One region of the Metabacillus rhizosphaerae genome, then DNA from elsewhere that is predicted to be linked to it. Evidence: riboswitches for the same ligand, from Rfam matches in the RefSeq annotation. Region 1 holds a riboswitch; each other region holds the start of a gene.
What was found. A riboswitch is a leader RNA that binds a small molecule or an ion and turns the genes downstream of it on or off. The one in region 1 is predicted to bind thiamine pyrophosphate.

Region 1 (4,652 bases):
GCCATTTTTATTGGGTCCTGTGCAGCAGAAACAGCTGTATTTAATAAAACTCCATCTGCACCTAGCTCCATAGCTAATGATGCATCAGAAGGTGAACCAATACCAGCATCCACGATAACAGGGACCTTTGATTGTTCAATAATAAATTGAAGATTCAACGGATTGAGTATTCCTTGACCAGATCCAATTGGTGAAGCACCAGGCATAATCGCGTGTACACCTAATTCCTCTAATTTTCTTGCCAACACAACATCATCTGATGTGTAAGGTAATACGATAAACCCTTCATCTAATAACATTTCACTTGCTTTTAATGTTTCTACTGGATCAGGAAGTAATGAACGCCAGCAGCCAATTACCTCTACTTTTATCATGTCACATAAGCCTGATGCTTTTGCAAGTCTAGCAATTCTTACTGCTTCTTCAGCTGTTTTAGCCCCAGCAGTATTAGGTAGTAAAGTATACTTTGAAACATCAAGCTGTTCTAAAAAGTTTGGTTGTGATTCTTCAAAAATATTCATTCGACGAACAGCAAAGGTTAAGATTTCAGACTCAGATTGTGCTACAGCTTCCTTTTGAACCTCAAATGATGGATATTTACCTGTACCTAATAATAATCTTGATTGGAATGTTTTATCAGCAATTTTTAACATGTTATCATCCTCCTCCTACAAAATGAACAAGTTCAACTTCATCACCGTTCTGTATATCAGTTGATTCATATTGGTCTTTTAAAATAATTTCTCGATTATGCTCGACAATGACAAGTCGATCCTCTAGCTTATAAAAAGCTAATAGCTGTTGAATCGTCTGAATGTCACCACTTAATTCTACGATTTCACCATTCAATTTAATGCTCATCTTTTTCACCTCATTGTTTGCACTTGAAGTCTATTAACTGAAAATGCCTTCACATAGTCTTCATTTTGTTTCCTATTTAAAATAAGATCTCTAATCATCAACCCTGTTTTCGGTGCTAATAGGATACCATTTCGATAATGGCCAGTTGCAAAATAAATATTTTCACCTTCAGGATGTTGACCAATGTAAGGTTTTCCATCAATTGTTTGTGGCCTTAAGCCTGCCCATGTATCAATAAGTTGTGCTGAAGAAATGCTAGGTATAATCGGTGTTACTTTTTCTATGAGTGATTGGATTCCAGCAATTGTTGGCACTGTACTCCAATCATCCTCAACCATCGTCGCACCAATGACAAATCTCCCATCACCTTTTGGTACAATATAGCAATGATCATAAAAAATTGTTTTCTCCAAGCCTATATCATTGCTTTTAATAGACAGACATTCCCCTTTTACAGGAGTTATTCCAGCATCTAAACCTAATTTCTTAAAGAAATGTCCACTCCAAACTCCATTTGCGATGACAATGTTTTTACATACAAAATCAGTGACCGGAGTAGATAGAGTGTACTCATTCGTTACTGTTTTCTTTATTTCATGTACTGGTGTATTCTCTAAAATCGTTGCTCCTAGTAATCTAGCAGACTTTGAAAATGCTGCACAAACATGGTATGGTGACACATGTCCGTCCTCTGGTATGTAAAGTGCACCTTTAATTGTTGCTGATAGAGTGGGTTCACTCTCTAGTACTACCTCTTTTGAGTGCCATTCCACTGATTCATGATACTTCACAACATCTTTTAAAGCAGAAGCCTCAGCATCTGTCATCGCTAGCTTATACATCCCTTTATCTACAAACTGAATATTAATCTGTGATATTTGTGAAAGTTCATCACGTAATACATGGTAGTGTTGTTGACTCTCTTTAGCAAATTGAAAAAATGCATCATTATTTTCTAACTCAGAATTTGCACCAAGCATACCAGCTGCAGCACTTGTCGCACCATTCCCTATCTTATTACTTTCTAAAATAAGGACAGATACGCCTTCTTTTGCTAATTGATAGGCGATCGATTGACCAATGATACCACCACCAATGATTCCTACCTCAAACTGTGTTTTCACGGTTTCTCACCTCTACTAAACTCAATCTTAATTCTTGTAATGCATTCTTTGGATTGTCACTTGCTATTACATAGGACATAACCGCTATGCCACTTAAATTCATCCCTGATAGCTTTGGTATGTTATTAGGAATAATTCCACCTATTGCAATAACAGGAATTCTTACACTTTGACATATTTCAGCTACTTGTTGTACCCCTCGAGGAGCTAGGTTTGGTTTTGAATTTGTTGGAAAAATATGCCCAAATAATAGATAATCCGCACCTGCTTTTTCACATTCAATTGCTTCTTGCAGAGAATGCACAGATCGACCGATCCTTAAATCAGGGTTCATTCGTCTTACCTTTTCGATAGGAAAGCTATGTCCTGGTAAGTGAACATTAGGAATTTCGTGCAAAAGTGCTACATCAAGTCGATCATTAATAACTAGCTTACTCTTTGGTACTCCGTTATTTAGTAAGATCGAGACAATCTCCAGTATTTCCGATACTGATTTCGTTTTTTCACGTATATGGATATAATCTACTTTATCGTGAATCATTACTATTCGTTTTGTTAATTCACAAACTGTCTGTTTCCCGTCAGATATGACATGAATCTCCAACTTTTTCACCTTAATTCATTTTCTTATGCAATTCCTTAAAATATAAAAAAACCACTTTCCGGGTAAGAAAGTGGTTTACATACATAGTTGTTTTATGCCGTAATCCACTTCCCTACGCTGGTACAAACCAGATCAGGTTATAAGGGTTTAAAAAGAAACACTTTCATCTCAGCCCCTTTATTGGGGATCCCCTAGCGGTCTTATTATTGACTTATATCTATCATACCAAATGTTTTTTAACTTTCAAGGAAAACTTCTTAAACATTCAGATAATACATTTGAAAATCAGATAAGCTCAAGCTCTCGTTTTAATTCCTTCACATACTCTCTTGAGCCTGTAACAATTAGACGATCACCAAGCTTTAAATCAGTATCCCCGTGAGGAACAATCGAATCCTTTCCTCTAAAGATTCGAACGAAAATGATATCTCCTGTGAACGGGAAGTTACGTAACAAGATATTATCATATTTTGCATTGTTTAAGTTTATTTGATAAAGCATTGTTTCTTGGTTTGTAATAATCCGCATTACACTTGGTGCTTCAATAAGCGCTCGTAACATTGTTTTTGTAGATAGCAATGTAGAGAAAACATCAATACCATGTTCCTTCATTTTTCCATCTAATTCAGGTGAAGCCACACTGGCAATGATACGATTCACTTGTTCATCTTTTGCAAACAGAGCGATTTCAGCATTTCTTTCTTCATCACCTGTTGCAACGACTATCAGATCAACCTCAAACGCATTTTGTTCCTTTAACGTCTCAACCTGAAAATCTTTTAATTCTTTTATTTCAAATAATGATTCAGAAATTTGTTTATCAAGTTTATCTTGCTGAATATGATAAATCGTTGTTTCATATAAATCTGGGTTTAGCTCTCTTGTTACAGGTAATGACATTTGATTCGCACCGATAAAAGCAACTTTAATTTTTGGATTTTCATTTTTGTGCACTGGAAAGAGCTTTTTAAAGAATATCGGTGTGACTATACTCGTGATAACGGCAACTAATATGAGAGCACCTGACATCTCAGAAGTAATAATCTCCATTCTTTCCCCAATTGTTGCTGCAGCAATCACTAATGAAAGTGTTGAGGTTAATAGAAAACCTGATGCAAGAGTTGTTTTCATATCATACCAGCGTTTTAAGTAAAGCACTGGAACAATCTTCGAAATTAGCAGGGCAATAATAAGTAAAGGAATTAATAAAAAGATCTTCGGATCCTTAAATAATGCCCAGATGTCTAAGTCTACTCCAACCATTACAAAAAATATTGGAATTAAAAATCCATAACCAAAGGAATCAAGCTTTTGAACCATTTCCTTATTTGGAGATAAAAGTGAAACTAATACACCTGCTAAGAAAGCTCCTAGGATATTTTCAGCACCAATTGTTTCAGAGATAGCTACTAACACAATAATAAGTGTGAATACAGCTCTCGTGCCAATTTGAATTGTTCCTTTTGACATCGTTTCAATAAATGAACGATTCTTGAAGGATTTCCCTAAGAAATATAGTAAAACACCCGCTCCAAACAGAATTAACAATAACCACGTGTTACTGTCTCCTCCACCATAAACTGACGCAAAGACAGCAAGTAAAACCATCGTTACTAAATCGGCAATAACAGCTATTAGAAGGATAATTTGCCCGATATTTGATTTCATAATTTGGGCGTCCTTTAAGGTCGGTACAACAACTCCTAGTGAAATCGTCGAAATAATCAGCGTCATTAAGAAGGCATTATCCATTAAGCCGATCAAGACAAAGAAATAGGAAAGCAGTAATGATAAAACAAAAATCCCTGCAAAAATGACACTCGATACTAAAAATGTATTTGGAGCATTTTTTCCTGAAGGAAGCTTTTCCTTCTTCTTACCTCCAGCGAATGCTGAAAAGTCAATTTCAAGACCACTTAAAAACATTAAGAAAATAAAACCAAGCATTGACAGTGTTTCAAGCCACATATCCTCTGATACGGCATTGAAGCCACTTTTACCAATTATTAATCCGACAATGATTTCAGCAACAACAACTGGCATAAAGTTCATTTTTAAGCGGT
Region 2 (4,652 bases), 710 kb from region 1:
CTAGTTCTCCTCGCTTACTAGATAATATTTGGATGAATATGAAAGATGGATTACAGATGGCTATGGCGATTCTTCCATCGATTTTATCGATTGGACTACTTGGATTGGTCCTTGCAGAATATACACCTGTTTTTGATTGGATTGGCTATATTTTCTATCCATTTACTGCTTTACTTCAATTACCAGAACCAATGCTTGTAGCAAAAGCAAGTGCCCTTAGTATTGCTGAAATGTTCTTGCCGGCTTTATTGGTAACTGAGTCTGTTCTTATCGTAAAATTTGTAATTGCTGTTGTTTCGGTTTCAGCGGTTATCTTTTTCTCAGCACTTGTACCATGTATTGTTTCGACAGAGATTCCTATTTCGATACCCAAGTTGATCATTATTTGGATTGAACGTGTAATTCTTACACTTATCATCGTAACACCACTTGCATTTATCTTGTTCTAGTAAGGGAAGAAAAGATTTAAGGGCTTCCTTTAAGGGATCGCCCCTTCCCTTTTATATAGGTTACAAAAATATTCAAGGATTTTCTCATTAAATTACATATACATAAGAGGTGTATTGCATGAAAGCGCCAGCCCCTGTAAATCGTCATCACACTGAAAAACCAGAGCATAAGCAAAGTGAATCCATGGATCTATTATGTTCAACACAATCAATCATAAAAGCTGCAGTAAAAAGGTTAGGGTATACCGAGGAGATGTATGAATTATTAAAAGAACCACTTAGAGTGATCACGGTGCGTATTCCAGTACGCATGGATGACGGTTCAATTAAAATTTTTACAGGTTACCGTTCTCAGCATAATGATTCAGTAGGCCCAACAAAAGGCGGTGTTCGTTTCCATCCAGAAGTCAATGAAGATGAGGTAAAAGCATTATCGATTTGGATGAGTCTAAAGTGTGGGATTACAAATCTTCCTTATGGCGGTGGGAAGGGTGGGATTATCTGTGACCCAAGGAATATGTCGTTTGGCGAACTTGAGAGATTAAGTCGTGGATATGTTCGTGCAATTAGCCAAATAGTTGGCCCGACTAAAGATATTCCGGCACCAGATGTATATACAAACTCGCAAATTATGGCATGGATGATGGATGAGTATAGTCGCCTTCGTGAATTTGATTCCCCAGGCTTTATTACAGGAAAGCCGCTTGTGTTAGGTGGTTCACAAGGTCGTGAGACAGCAACTGCTCGCGGTGTAACAATCTGCATTGAAGAGGCAGTCAAGAAAAAGGGAATTAGCTTACAAGGAGCACGCATTATTGTTCAAGGCTTTGGAAATGCAGGAAGCTTCTTGGCAAAATTCATGTATGATGCTGGAGCGAAAGTAATTGGTATTTCAGATGCAAATGGTGCTCTTTATGATTTAGATGGACTTGATATTCCTTATTTACTTGATCGTCGTGATAGTTTTGGGACAGTGACGAATTTGTTCTCTGATGTTATCACGAATCAGGAATTACTAGAAAAGGAATGTGACATTCTTGTCCCTGCTGCTATCTCTAATCAGATTACGGCACAAAATGCAGATCGTATAAAAGCAAAGATCGTAGTGGAAGCAGCAAATGGACCCACAACCTTAGAAGCAACAAAAATTTTAGATAGTAAAGAAGTTCTCCTTGTGCCTGATATCCTAGCAAGTGCGGGTGGTGTAACGGTCTCTTACTTTGAATGGGTTCAAAATAACCAAGGATATTATTGGTCAGAGGAAGAGGTTTCAAGGAAACTTCGAAAAGTAATGGTTGATTCATTTGCTGCTATATATTCTATGTCACAGTCGCATAAAGTTGATATGCGATTAGCAGCATATATGGTAGGGGTTCTCCATAGTATTTTCATAACCCTTGTTTTTTTCCTCTAGATTAAGTAAACTACCTGTAAATTCAATTTTTTTTCGGGGGCTGGTGGAAACCGGCTGAGATTGCAATTACGCCATTGCTGACCGTGATAACCTGTTGGATAATGCCAGCGTAGGGAATGTGATTGGGGAACTAAGAGCACTTTGCGAAGGTAGCGAAGTGCTTTTTTGATGTAATGATGGGGGCATAATGATGGGGACAGTCCCTGCAAAGCAAAGAGGGACAGTCCCCAAATAGTAAAAAGGACACTCCTCCATAACTTTCGAGAGAGTATTTTTAAGCAATAGAGACGCTTCGACTAACTAAGAGGGACAGTCCCCACCCAACTATTGGGGACTGTCCCCAAAAATGTCCCCCAAAAAAGTTATCCCCCAAAAAATAGAAAGGACAAAAAAATGATAAACAAACAAATCATAAGTACTTTAGAAAAAGTGAGAAAGCAAAATCCGCTTGTCCATAATATTACAAATGTTGTTGTAACTAATTTTACAGCAAATGGTCTATTGGCATTAGGTGCTTCACCCGTCATGGCATATGCGAAGGAAGAAGTGGCAGATATGGCAAAGATCGCGGGTGCATTAGTATTAAATATTGGCACGTTAACGCCTGATGAAATTGAGGCAATGTTAATAGCAGGAAAATCAGCGAATGAACATAACGTTCCAGTCATATTTGATCCTGTTGGTGCAGGGGCCACGCCTTATCGAACTGCAACAGCACGTCGAATTATAGAAGAATTATCGATTTCAACCATAAGAGGAAATGCAGCCGAGATTGCAAATGTAATTGGTATCGAATGGACTATTAAAGGTGTTGATGCTGGTGAAGGACATGGTAATACAGTAGAATTAGCACAAACAGCGGCAAAGCAGCTAAAAACGACGGTAATTATTACTGGGAAGGATGATGTGATGACAGATGGTAGCAAAACTTTTGTTGTTCACAACGGTCATCCAATTTTAACAAAAGTAACAGGAACAGGGTGTTTACTTAGTTCTGTAATTGGTGCGTTTTCAGCTATTGAAAAGGATCTGCTCCTTGCAGCAGTATCAGCGCTTGTTACATATGGAATTACTTCTGAGATAGCAGCAAATCTTACAGAAGAAAAGGGTCCAGGAAGCTTTCAAATTGAATTTCTAAATCAATTATCTAAAGTTTCCTCTGAAGATATCAGTAAATATGCTAGGGTTGATAAACTGTAGTTGGCAAGGAGAGGGTGTTTGTGACAAGAATTTCAACAAAGGACATGCGTGATTTACTGCGAGTATATTTTATTATGGGCAGTACTAATTGCCAATTGGACCCTAAACATGTGCTAGAGCAAGCAATCAAAGGTGGAATTTCGTTATTTCAGTTTAGAGAAAAAGGCAACGCTGCTTTTACAGATGAAGAAAAGTTTCACTTTGCTCAGGTATTACAAAGCATTTGCAAAAAACATATGATTCCATTCATAGTTAACGATGATGTGGAGTTAGCCTTAGCACTTAATGCAGATGGTGTTCATATCGGTCAAGATGATGAATCAGCAGAAGCAGTCAGACGAAAGATTGGGGACAAAATTCTTGGGGTTTCTACTCATAATCTGATAGAAGTTGAAAAAGCAATTGCCGAAGGAGCAGATTATGTAGGAATTGGTCCTATCTATTCCACGGAAACAAAAGTGGATGCGAAAGCTGCTCAAGGTACGAAGCTAATTCTAGAGGTTCGAAACAAGGGTATAAATGTTCCTATCGTTGGGATTGGTGGGATTACCTCAGAAAATGCAGCTCCTGTAATGAAAAGTGGGGGTAACGGTGTATCAGTCATTACAGCGATTAGTCTTTCAGCAGACCCAGCAAAAAGTGCTAGAGAACTGAAAGAATTAATTGACTCACTAGGTTAAATATTAATAAAACGAAGACAGCATAACTTTAATTAGTGATGCTGTTTTTTTATGGAGGAATATTGAGTATTGTAGTAGAAAGGTTTATACCATAAATTTATCATAGTTAAAAGTGACGAATTTAATAAAGACTCTGACAACTATCCTTAAATATTGAACTGTCTTTTATCGTTGCAACGTAAAATAGTATAGAGAAAGTAGTGAACAAAGATGATGCATCTTCCAATGACATTAACGAAATTAGTTAATGGCTACACATGGGAGCAGATAACGATCGGGCTCTCTGAATCGAAAACCTTCCTTTTGAAAACCAATAACCACAATCAATATTTAAAGATACAATCGATCAAGACAATTGAAAATCTACAAGATGAAAAGAATCGCTTAGAGTGGTTACAGGGGAAGCTCCCTGTACCAAAGGTTCTTCAATATGAAAAAGATGAAGAAAATGAATATCTATTACTTTCAGAAATAAAAGGAAAAGATGCCTCCAACCAATTCTATGAAAACAACTTACCGCAGTTAATGAAATTGTTGGCTATAGGTGTGAAAATGATGCATGGGATAAGCATCAAAGACTGCCCTTTTAATGAGAAATTAGAGAAAAAAATAGAAGAAGCGAGGCGGAGAGTTAAGAAGGGGCTTGTGGATGAAGAAGATTTTGATGAGAAAAGAAGTGGTAAAACAGCCAAGCAACTTTTTCAGGACCTTATCATAAAGAAACCTGTAAATGAGGAATTGGTCTTTACTCATGGCGACTATTGCCTTCCAAATATCATAATGGACAATGATAAAGTCAGTGGCTTTATTGATATGGGGCGAGCTGGAGTTGCTGATAGACATCAGGATTTGGCTTTGGCAATAAGAAGTATAAGGTATAATTTTGGCGAGGATATGGTTCCTTTTTTT
Region 3 (4,652 bases), 920 kb from region 1:
ATTGATAGGAATAAACCGATAATGATAATTAACAATGTTGAAGGTAAATGATTAACAAACAATGGACCTTTTAATTCCCATAGTTTACGAACTATATCAGTTGGCGCTGGTAGAATAAACACTAAATCTATCAGCCCTGCCCCAACCTCCCAGATTAATAAAAAGCAACTAACAAGAAGGCTTGCTGCTGCATATTTTTTCAAAAAACTCATAGCTTCACCCTCTTTCGAAGCTGGTCAATCAAGTAATCCTTCATCTCCAGTAATGCAGGCTTATTCAAATCCTTTAAGTTTCGCGGACGTTCGAGAGGAACCTTAACTTCTTCTAGTTTACTAGATGGCGTTTCCGTAAAAACGAAGATTCTATCCGATAAAAACAGCGCCTCGTTTACGTCATGTGTAATAAAAAGAATTGTTTCCTTCCGCTTTTGCCATTGAGCTATTAACCATTCCTGCAAAGAAATTCGCGTGATCGCATCAAGGGAGCTAAAAGGCTCATCTAACAGTAAGACTTGAGAACCAGTTAAAATAGTACGTAAAAACGAAACTCTTTGCCTCATCCCTCCTGATAAATCACTCGGGTAACAGTCTTCAATACCTTTTATGCCAAATGCCTCAAATAATTCAAGAACCCGCTGATGTGCTTCACGCTTTTTAATTCCTTTTATTTCTAATGGAAGGGAAGCGTTTTCGATAATTGTCCGCCAAGGTAAAAGCAAATCTTGCTGTGGCATGTAGCCAACCTGCCCAAGACGATTAGTAGCCAACTGATCCCTTAGAAAAATCTCACCCTCTGTGGGTTGTTCTAACCCTGTGACTAACTTAAATAATGTACTTTTCCCACAACCGCTTGGTCCAATTATACTCACGAACTCACCTTTGCTAATATGTATATCAAAGTCTTGGAGGATCGGGTTATTTCCTTCTTCATAGTGAAAGCTAACATTTTGAAACGTTAAGGCTGACTTATTCATCTGTCGGCCACATCGCTTCTTGGTAGGCCATATCCCAAAACATATATTCAAAACGAGTTGTATTAAGAAAAATGTCCTCCAGTTTCTCAAGCTCTGATTCTGGCTTTCCTTCAGCTAATTGATCAATTAAGTCAATACACCATGTAGCAAGCTGACCAAACTCATCTGAAGCATACATACTTATCCACTCACCATAAAACTCATTGTCACTTGCACCTTTTCGTTGATTTAACTCTTTACCAATCTCCCAATAGCTCCACATGCATGGAAGTAGTGCGGAAACAAGCTCAGCAAGTGTTCCATTTTGACTAACATGGAGCATGTAATGTGTATAAGCCAATGTTGTTGGTGACGGTTTTGCTGTCTCAAGCTCTTCAACAGAAATATCGAATCGTTTTGCATATTGACGATGAAGTTCCATTTCTTCATTCAGTGTAGAATGAAGTAATGCAGCAAATTTCCCCATTGTTTCAAGGTCTGTTGCCTTCACTGCACCTAATGCAAAAACCTTTGCATATTCAATTAAATATATATAATCCTGAATCATGTAAAAGCGAAACTTTTCCTTTTCTAATGTTCCATCCCCCATTTGAAGGACAAATGGATGGGTATGATTCCGATTCCATATCGGTAGAACCTTTGCATAAAGTCTTTGACTGAACTTCATTAAATTACCTCCTATTAGATAAGCCTAAAACACCTTGATTTTGCCTAGGGTAGTCGTACATGGATAGAAGATACTTTTACACTATTGGTAGTGTCACTTCATCCCCTATTTTCAAGTGCGTTTCGTATGGCACCATTCATATATAAACGTTAAAATAACTTTCGTATATTCGATAAGCTGTTCAATTGAAACCTGCTCATTTACCGAATGTGCATTTTGTAAGTTTCCTGGTCCATAAATTGCTGTTGGAATTCCAGCAGCACCAAGCCAACCACCATCTGTTACTGTTGGAGAAACATCAACAACTGCCTTACTATTTATAATTCCTTGGTGAGCAGACGCTAGTTGTTTCACACCAGGGTGGGTAGGATCAACCTCTAATGAAGGGAAGATTTCACCACGATCAACGATCATTGACTTCCCACCCCATACAAATGTCGGCGGATTTTCCCGAAGCCATGGATCAGCTTTAGCTACATGAAGTAGATGCTCCTCAATTTCCTTTATGATTTGTTCATGAGATTCATTTGGATAATAATGCACAGTAATCCAAAGTCGACATTCATCTGCAATAAATGCAGCATGTCTACCACCTTCGATAACTGCCGGATTAATTGTATTTGTTCCCGGAATAAATCCTGGATAGCCTTTCATCACTGCCCAATGGCGTTCTAACTCCTGCAGTCCATGGATTATTTTCATCATTTTTTCTATAGCACTTGAGCCAAATAGCTTTCCACCAGCATGAAGCATTTGTCTTCTTGTTGCATCATGGAAGGTTTGTGAACTCTTAACCGTAATCCAGCCAGTAATCACACCACCTTGGCCTTGTATATGTAAATCACTTGTATCCACGACAACAGCGAAATCTGCCGTATACCCTCTCTTACAGCATTCAAGTGTTCCTGCTTCACCAACCTCTTCACCAATAACAGACTGAAAAGTTAAGCTACCTGGCAGATCAATTCCTGCTTCATGTAAAAGCTTAATAGCAAACAGAGCACCAGCTAAACCACCCTTCATATCTGATGCACCACGACCGATGATTGCGCCGTCTTTTACAATAGGAATAAACGGATTAGCTTCCCACTTCTCATCCTCATTAACCTCAGCAACATCAATATGTCCGTTAATGATCAAGCTATTAAAAGTATCAGCTTGCTTACCTTCTAGAAAACCTACAACATTCGGATCATTTGGGTAAACATCCCACATATCGATGGAGAAGCCATTTTCTCTTAAAAAGTTAGCAACAAACTGCTGTGCTTCCATTGTGTTTCTTGCAGGGGGTGCAGGTGTTTTATATTCAATCAGCCTTTTAAGTAATTCAATAAGTTCATCTTTTCTTACATCAATTTGCTCTACAAGCAGATCAATTTCCTTTGTCATGTTATGCCTCCTTTTTAAGTAGTGCAAAATCAGGCAAATTGCCTAATCATGTAGGTGAAACCATAATTTGAACATAAAAAAACCACTTCTCTTGGTAAGAAGTGGTTTGAATGAACAATATATGTACAAACGCTTGTAAAAAATAACTCTTTCATTTTCGCGCTTATTTTCAAACACCTCTTCCCTACGCTAGTATTATCTAGATCAGGTAATAAGGGTCAAGACATTGGTCTCTCTCAGCTTCATAAAGCCCCCCTAGTGGTGAATCTATTAAATTATCAAATAACGATTAGATTGATTACATTATTTTTAACACAATATGTTATATTTAGCAACAGAATTCATTTATCTGCTTGATTTTCATACATAACATGACCTTAAATCAATACTATGAAGCACTTACATTGTCAGCAAGCTGTTTTCTAGTATGGACTTGTCGATCTTCAATCTTCTTAAATAAAAAACCAAAAATAGAAGCTAAAATTTGTTGAAACAACATTCCAACTATAACAGGAACCGCAACTGCAGGTGGAAAATATTGAACTGCGATAACAGCACCGGCGCTAATATTGCGCATTCCACCAGTAAAGATCAATGCTACTTTCGTTTCTCGATCTCTGTTTAACCAATTCCCCACTAACCAAGCTAGAAGATACCCTATAAAAGCGAGAATAAAAACAGTTATCGCAATAACAACTAACTTACTTGTAATCACTTTTAAATAAGGGGCAACAACTGCACCATTAATCATGACTACAGAAGCTAGCCCTAATTTAGAAAACGGTGCTAATGTTTTGCCGACATTTACACTTTTCCCTTTTGATAATTGGTTTATGAACATACCTATTATGGAAGGAAGAACCACCATATATATCAACCCGTTCATGATTGAAAAAGTATCGATCTCTACCTTCTGCCCAACAAGAAATGAAAGTGTATGCGGCACTAGGAATGGGGAAAGTATTGTATCAAATAAGATTATTGATAAGGCTAAGGCAATGTTCCCCTTATATATTGTGACCCAAATAAAACTAGTAATCCCAGTTGGAATTACAGAAGCTAACACCAATCCAGTAACAGTAAAGTGATCATTTGCAAAGAGAAAATGCCCTGCAAACCAAGCGATCACTGGCATCACGATGTGCAATAGTAATAGAATAATGAGTAATGGAAGTGGACTTTTAATAACTCCTTTTAGTGAAGCAAAATTAGAATTGAGACTTCCTGAAAACGTAATGAATGCAAAAATCCAGGGAATTAAAAATGAGAAAATTAGTAAATGATCGGCAAATAAAACACCGAGAATAACACTCACTGGCGTAATGAATGGCATAGACCTTTCAAGCTGCCGATTTACGGTTTGAAGCATGATGCATTCTCCTATTCTAATGATGAAACCTATGTATATGCAATTGTAACAAATTTTAGAAGGAACAAGTGATTAATTGTATTGAAAGATGCACATTCTTTAAAACTAATGAAAACTACAGGTACACTTTCGTGATCCTCCATTAAAACTACTCTGCTCCTATTCCTCTTCTATGGGTCAGAAAAGTTGATACTAAATTTTCCATTTTTTTGAGGCTATTTTATTACAAAAAATACACAAAATAGATGTATCTA
Region 4 (4,652 bases), 950 kb from region 1:
GCTCAAGACGCACTGCAGCATCCCAAATATTTTGCTGCAGTGTTGACTTCTATCTCTTATTTTTTTTTTTCACTCCCTATTAATCTTCTATAAAGACAACCCTCTTTAATCTTATTTGTAGTACTAATTAACCTGGGAAAGTCACCTCAATATTTTTAATAGGCTCTTTTCTAAAAGATTGTTGTTTTTGAACAAAACTGATTAGGTTGATTGGAACGGATATGCGAGACTCCTGTGGGAGTAGCGGGACAGATGAGACCCCGCAGGCGCTTCGCGGTGAGGACGCTCATCGCCCGCCCCACGGAAAGCGAGCATCCTCTCGCTGCAATCAACCAACCCAATACTATTTTAAAAGCAACAAAGTTTGCGAAAACAACCTTTTAAAAAGAACACTCCCCTTCTATATTTTTTCATGTTCGGAAATCCTATTAACACTAAATATAAACGAATCTTTTACCACTATTCCAATTTATAATATTTCTTTATTGATTTTAAAAAAATCAGAAAAAATATACACCAAACACTTTACAATAGGATAAAATATCCGATAATAGAATTACTAGGACTTTTCCACCTAGTAAAGCTAAGTGCGAGGTGGTCATTATGATTTCGATTGATTCTGTAATCGAAGAATACCGAAAAAAAAATGTTAATTACCGCAAAAGAAAATGGGATAGACTCGCATCTAACATTAATTGCAAGCCAAAACCTAGACTTACAAAAAAAAGATTAAATAATTTTTTATTACATCAATAAGTAACTTATTGATGTATTTTTTTGTAAAATCAAATTAATAACACCACAATTATAAGGATGTGAACTAGGATGACATCACAAATTATTTGGCTAAGCAAAGGAACACCAAAAACTTTATCACATAAAGGCATCGAATACCGTTCTGGAATTTCTAAAGATCCGGTTGAAAGTTTAGAGGTAACTTTTGAACGTATTACCGGTGATGATGTTGAAAACCATAAATTTCATGGTGGATCTGAAAGAGTCATATGTGTATATCCATATGAACACTACGCATTTTGGAAAAAAACATATGGTACAACATTACCAAAAGCAGCTTTTGGTGAAAATCTGACTTTAACAAATATGCAGGAAACCGAAGTTTGTATTGGTGATATTTTTCAGATTGGAGATGCTGTTTTACAGATCTCACAAGGTAGATTTCCATGCTCAACGATTAATAAACATACAAACATCAATACATTGTTAAATAAGATAGTTGAAAAAGGCTACACCGGATATTTCTTTCGTGTATTAAAAGAAGGAATCATAACATCTCATTCGGATATCAAAATTCTTGAAAAACATACTAAACAGATCTCCATTGCAACCATTCACAATACATATTTTCATAATAAAAAAGATCTTTCGCAAATCGAATACATACTTTCACTTGATGAACTATCTTCTGAATGGAAAAATCGGATGATAAAGCTTTATGATCAATTGAAAGCTTAAAAAAGCGCAAGTCCCTTGATCAGCCTCGGGCCAATAAGACGCAATGAATAGAAGACGTTCTTTGTCTTCAATTCATTTGTGGCTTATACCCAATAGGGTCTAGTCGCTGGAGCCAGACACCAAAACTAAGTACAAAATTTTATACTTTTCTTAGCTGGAATTAATTAAAAAGCTTCCTTCTTCATTTAGAAGAGTCTACTAGTCTAATAGGATCAATATCATCCTTTTTCAAAATATTACGTTGACTAGTCACTTATTTATGATATAGTTAAAAATGATTTTAATAGTATTACCATTTTCTACTAGGGGAGTCCAATAGCCTGGACTGAGAGAGGAACGCGATTGAAGTTCTTTGACCCTTCGAACCTGATCTGGATGATACCAGCGTAGGGAAGTAGTAAGAGTTGATAAGGGGCTACTAGCGTATCTTTCTCCTTACAATTATTACTTACACCGATCGGGTTCTGAATTTCAGAACCCGTTTTTTATTTGCCTTCTGCTGTTTCTGAAAGAATTCATGTTCATTCACTTTTAAGGAGGAGAATCATGAAAATTAATATCAAACAGCCATTTCCAGGAAGTAAAAAGGTTTTTGTACAAGGAAGTACACCAGACATTCAAGTACCAGTAAGAGAAATTTTTCAAGGAACAACACAAAATACATATGGTGAAGAAGCTAATCCACCTGTTCAAGTGTATGATACGAGTGGTCCTTATACAGATGCAACTGCTGAAATCGATATTCGAAAAGGTTTGCCACGGATTAAAGAGAAATGGATTCTGGATCGTAATGATGTTGAACGATATGAGGGACGCATGGTAACGCCTCAAGATAATGGCTATAAAACAGCTAGTAAGCAATCAAATTTAGAACTATTTCCATCACATAACATAATGCCGTTAGTAGCAAAAAAAGGAAAAAGCGTCACACAGCTACACTATGCTCGCAAAGGCATTATCACTCCTGAAATGGAGTTCATTGCAATAAGAGAGCAAATGGAACCTGAATTTGTTCGCCAAGAAGTAGCTGCAGGACGTGCAATTATTCCTTCTAATATCAATCATCCAGAAAGTGAGCCGATGATTATTGGCAAGAATTTTCACGTGAAGATCAACGCAAATATTGGAAATTCTGCTGTTTCTTCATCTATTGAAGAAGAAGTGGAAAAAATGACGTGGGCAACACGTTGGGGTGCTGATAATATTATGGACCTATCGACTGGTAAAGATATTCATACAACTAGAGAGTGGATTATCCGTAACTCCCCTGTTCCAGTGGGGACTGTCCCTATTTACCAAGCATTAGAGAAAGTAAACGGTATAGCTGAAGATTTAACGTGGGAAGTATATCGGGACACGCTCATTGAACAGGCTGAACAAGGTGTTGATTATTTTACAATTCATGCTGGTGTCCTCCTTAGATACATTCCCTTAACAGCAAAACGTACAACTGGAATTGTTTCAAGAGGTGGCTCTATTTTGGCCCAATGGTGTTTAGCCCATCACCAAGAAAATTTCCTATATACTCATTTTCATGAGATTTGCGAAATTTTAACAAAGTATGATATTTCAGTTTCACTTGGTGACGGCTTAAGACCTGGTTCAATTGCAGATGCAAACGATGAGGCACAATTTGCTGAGCTCGAAACATTAGGTGAATTAACTGAGATTGCATGGAAGTATGATGTCCAAGTTATGATTGAAGGACCTGGACACGTCCCAATGCATTTAATTAAAGAAAACGTAGAAAAACAGCAGGAAATCTGTAAAGAGGCTCCGTTTTATACATTAGGGCCATTAACAACTGATATTGCCCCAGGATATGACCATATTACATCAGCCATCGGTGCAGCGATGATCGGCTGGTTTGGAACAGCGATGCTTTGCTATGTAACCCCAAAAGAACATCTTGGCTTACCAAACAAAGAAGATGTTCGCGAAGGGGTCATCGCTTATAAAATTGCTGCACATGCTGCAGACCTGGCCAAAGGGCATCCTGGTGCACAAAATCGTGATGACGCCCTGTCAAAAGCACGCTTTGAATTCAGATGGCATGACCAATTTAATCTTTCATTAGATCCTGAAAGAGCACTGGAATATCATGATGAAACATTACCGGCTGAAGGAGCTAAAACAGCCCACTTCTGTTCAATGTGTGGACCTAAGTTCTGTTCAATGAGAATCTCACAAGATATTAGACAAATGGCAAATGAAGGCACACTATCCGAACAAGAAATTCTCACTAAAGGAATGGATGAAAAATCCAAGGAATTTATCGAGGGTGGATCTGCTATTTATCGATAATCCAGAAATCCGAAAAGAGGGCTTACTACTGCCCTCTTTTCTAATAAATTTTCAAGCACATTTCTCTATCAATTACCATTGTGAAATTTCTGTGACCTGAGGCAAATAATATAGAAAATCATCTAACCTAATGAGGTTAAAAATAAGGATCTTCTCCGACAATATCCAGTGTTTTCCCTTTAAACCAATGATCGTGCTTAGGCCGATTCGGATCACCATATTTTACTCCGCCGAATTTTACCTCAAGTGGTTCATCGTAATTATAGTACGTTCTCATTTCAAATTCATGATAATGACTACCATCTGCTAAAGGGATCGCAGGACCTGTTTTCCCATAAAAACGATGATAATGCTTGTTTTCAAAGGAGGTAACCCCACGATACATATGAATATGTCGATCAAAGCTATTACCATTTACTGATCTTGTATAGCCTTCAATTGTATGATAATGGGCTTTGGTATCAGTTGTTTTTGCAAAAAAGCGATGGGCATGGTGAGGCTTTTTTGCGCCAATTATAAAACTCATAAACATCCCCCAAATAACCTTTTAAATCTTTTTATGTGAGATGAAAGTAATTGGAAAGTTGTCTTACATCCCTATCTTTCATGTCAATGACATAAGTATCTATGTCAAATACAATATAACTCTATTTTTCATCAAACTATTCTAACACTTTTCCTTATGTCTCAAAATAAAACCAAACATGTCTTTTTTCTTTTTTAGACTCATTAGTAACTTACTTATTTATTAATTATCTTCCGCTAAACTTACTTTCCTCCTCCTATTTCATACTATTATTTTCTATTACCAGTAGAATAATAAAAAAAAAATCACAAATAATACCAGCATAAACCAACAATTCGGAGGAACGTGA

Region 2: another riboswitch for thiamine pyrophosphate. It lies ahead of thiM (hydroxyethylthiazole kinase); the one in region 1 lies ahead of tenI (thiazole tautomerase TenI).
Region 3: another riboswitch for thiamine pyrophosphate. It lies ahead of WCV66_RS21890 (acetylornithine deacetylase); the one in region 1 lies ahead of tenI (thiazole tautomerase TenI).
Region 4: another riboswitch for thiamine pyrophosphate. It lies ahead of thiC (phosphomethylpyrimidine synthase ThiC); the one in region 1 lies ahead of tenI (thiazole tautomerase TenI).

What each region holds. Positions count from the first base shown of each region.
Region 1 covers NZ_CP147403.1:5,427,582-5,432,233, forward strand. The annotation lists gene WCV66_RS25695 (thiazole synthase) at 1-653, opposite strand, end outside; gene thiS (sulfur carrier protein ThiS) at 658-861, opposite strand; gene thiO (glycine oxidase ThiO) at 867-1,985, opposite strand; gene tenI (thiazole tautomerase TenI) at 1,969-2,589, opposite strand; TPP riboswitch at 2,682-2,792, opposite strand; gene WCV66_RS25715 (monovalent cation:proton antiporter family protein) at 2,875-4,652, opposite strand, start outside.
Region 2 covers NZ_CP147403.1:4,718,753-4,723,404, reverse strand. The annotation lists gene WCV66_RS22840 (YjiH family protein) at 1-449, shown strand, start outside; gene WCV66_RS22835 (Glu/Leu/Phe/Val family dehydrogenase) at 634-1,863, shown strand; TPP riboswitch at 1,887-1,996, shown strand; gene thiM (hydroxyethylthiazole kinase) at 2,257-3,063, shown strand; gene thiE (thiamine phosphate synthase) at 3,084-3,743, shown strand; gene WCV66_RS22820 (APH(3') family aminoglycoside O-phosphotransferase) at 3,969-4,652, shown strand, end outside.
Region 3 covers NZ_CP147403.1:4,508,684-4,513,335, forward strand. The annotation lists gene WCV66_RS21875 (ABC transporter permease) at 1-212, opposite strand, end outside; gene WCV66_RS21880 (ABC transporter ATP-binding protein) at 209-973, opposite strand; gene tenA (thiaminase II) at 966-1,640, opposite strand; gene WCV66_RS21890 (acetylornithine deacetylase) at 1,752-3,029, opposite strand; TPP riboswitch at 3,194-3,296, opposite strand; gene WCV66_RS21895 (bile acid:sodium symporter family protein) at 3,418-4,398, opposite strand.
Region 4 covers NZ_CP147403.1:4,476,432-4,481,083, forward strand. The annotation lists gene WCV66_RS21710 (MOSC domain-containing protein) at 826-1,473, shown strand; TPP riboswitch at 1,768-1,883, shown strand; gene thiC (phosphomethylpyrimidine synthase ThiC) at 2,020-3,777, shown strand; gene WCV66_RS21720 (YmaF family protein) at 3,914-4,303, opposite strand.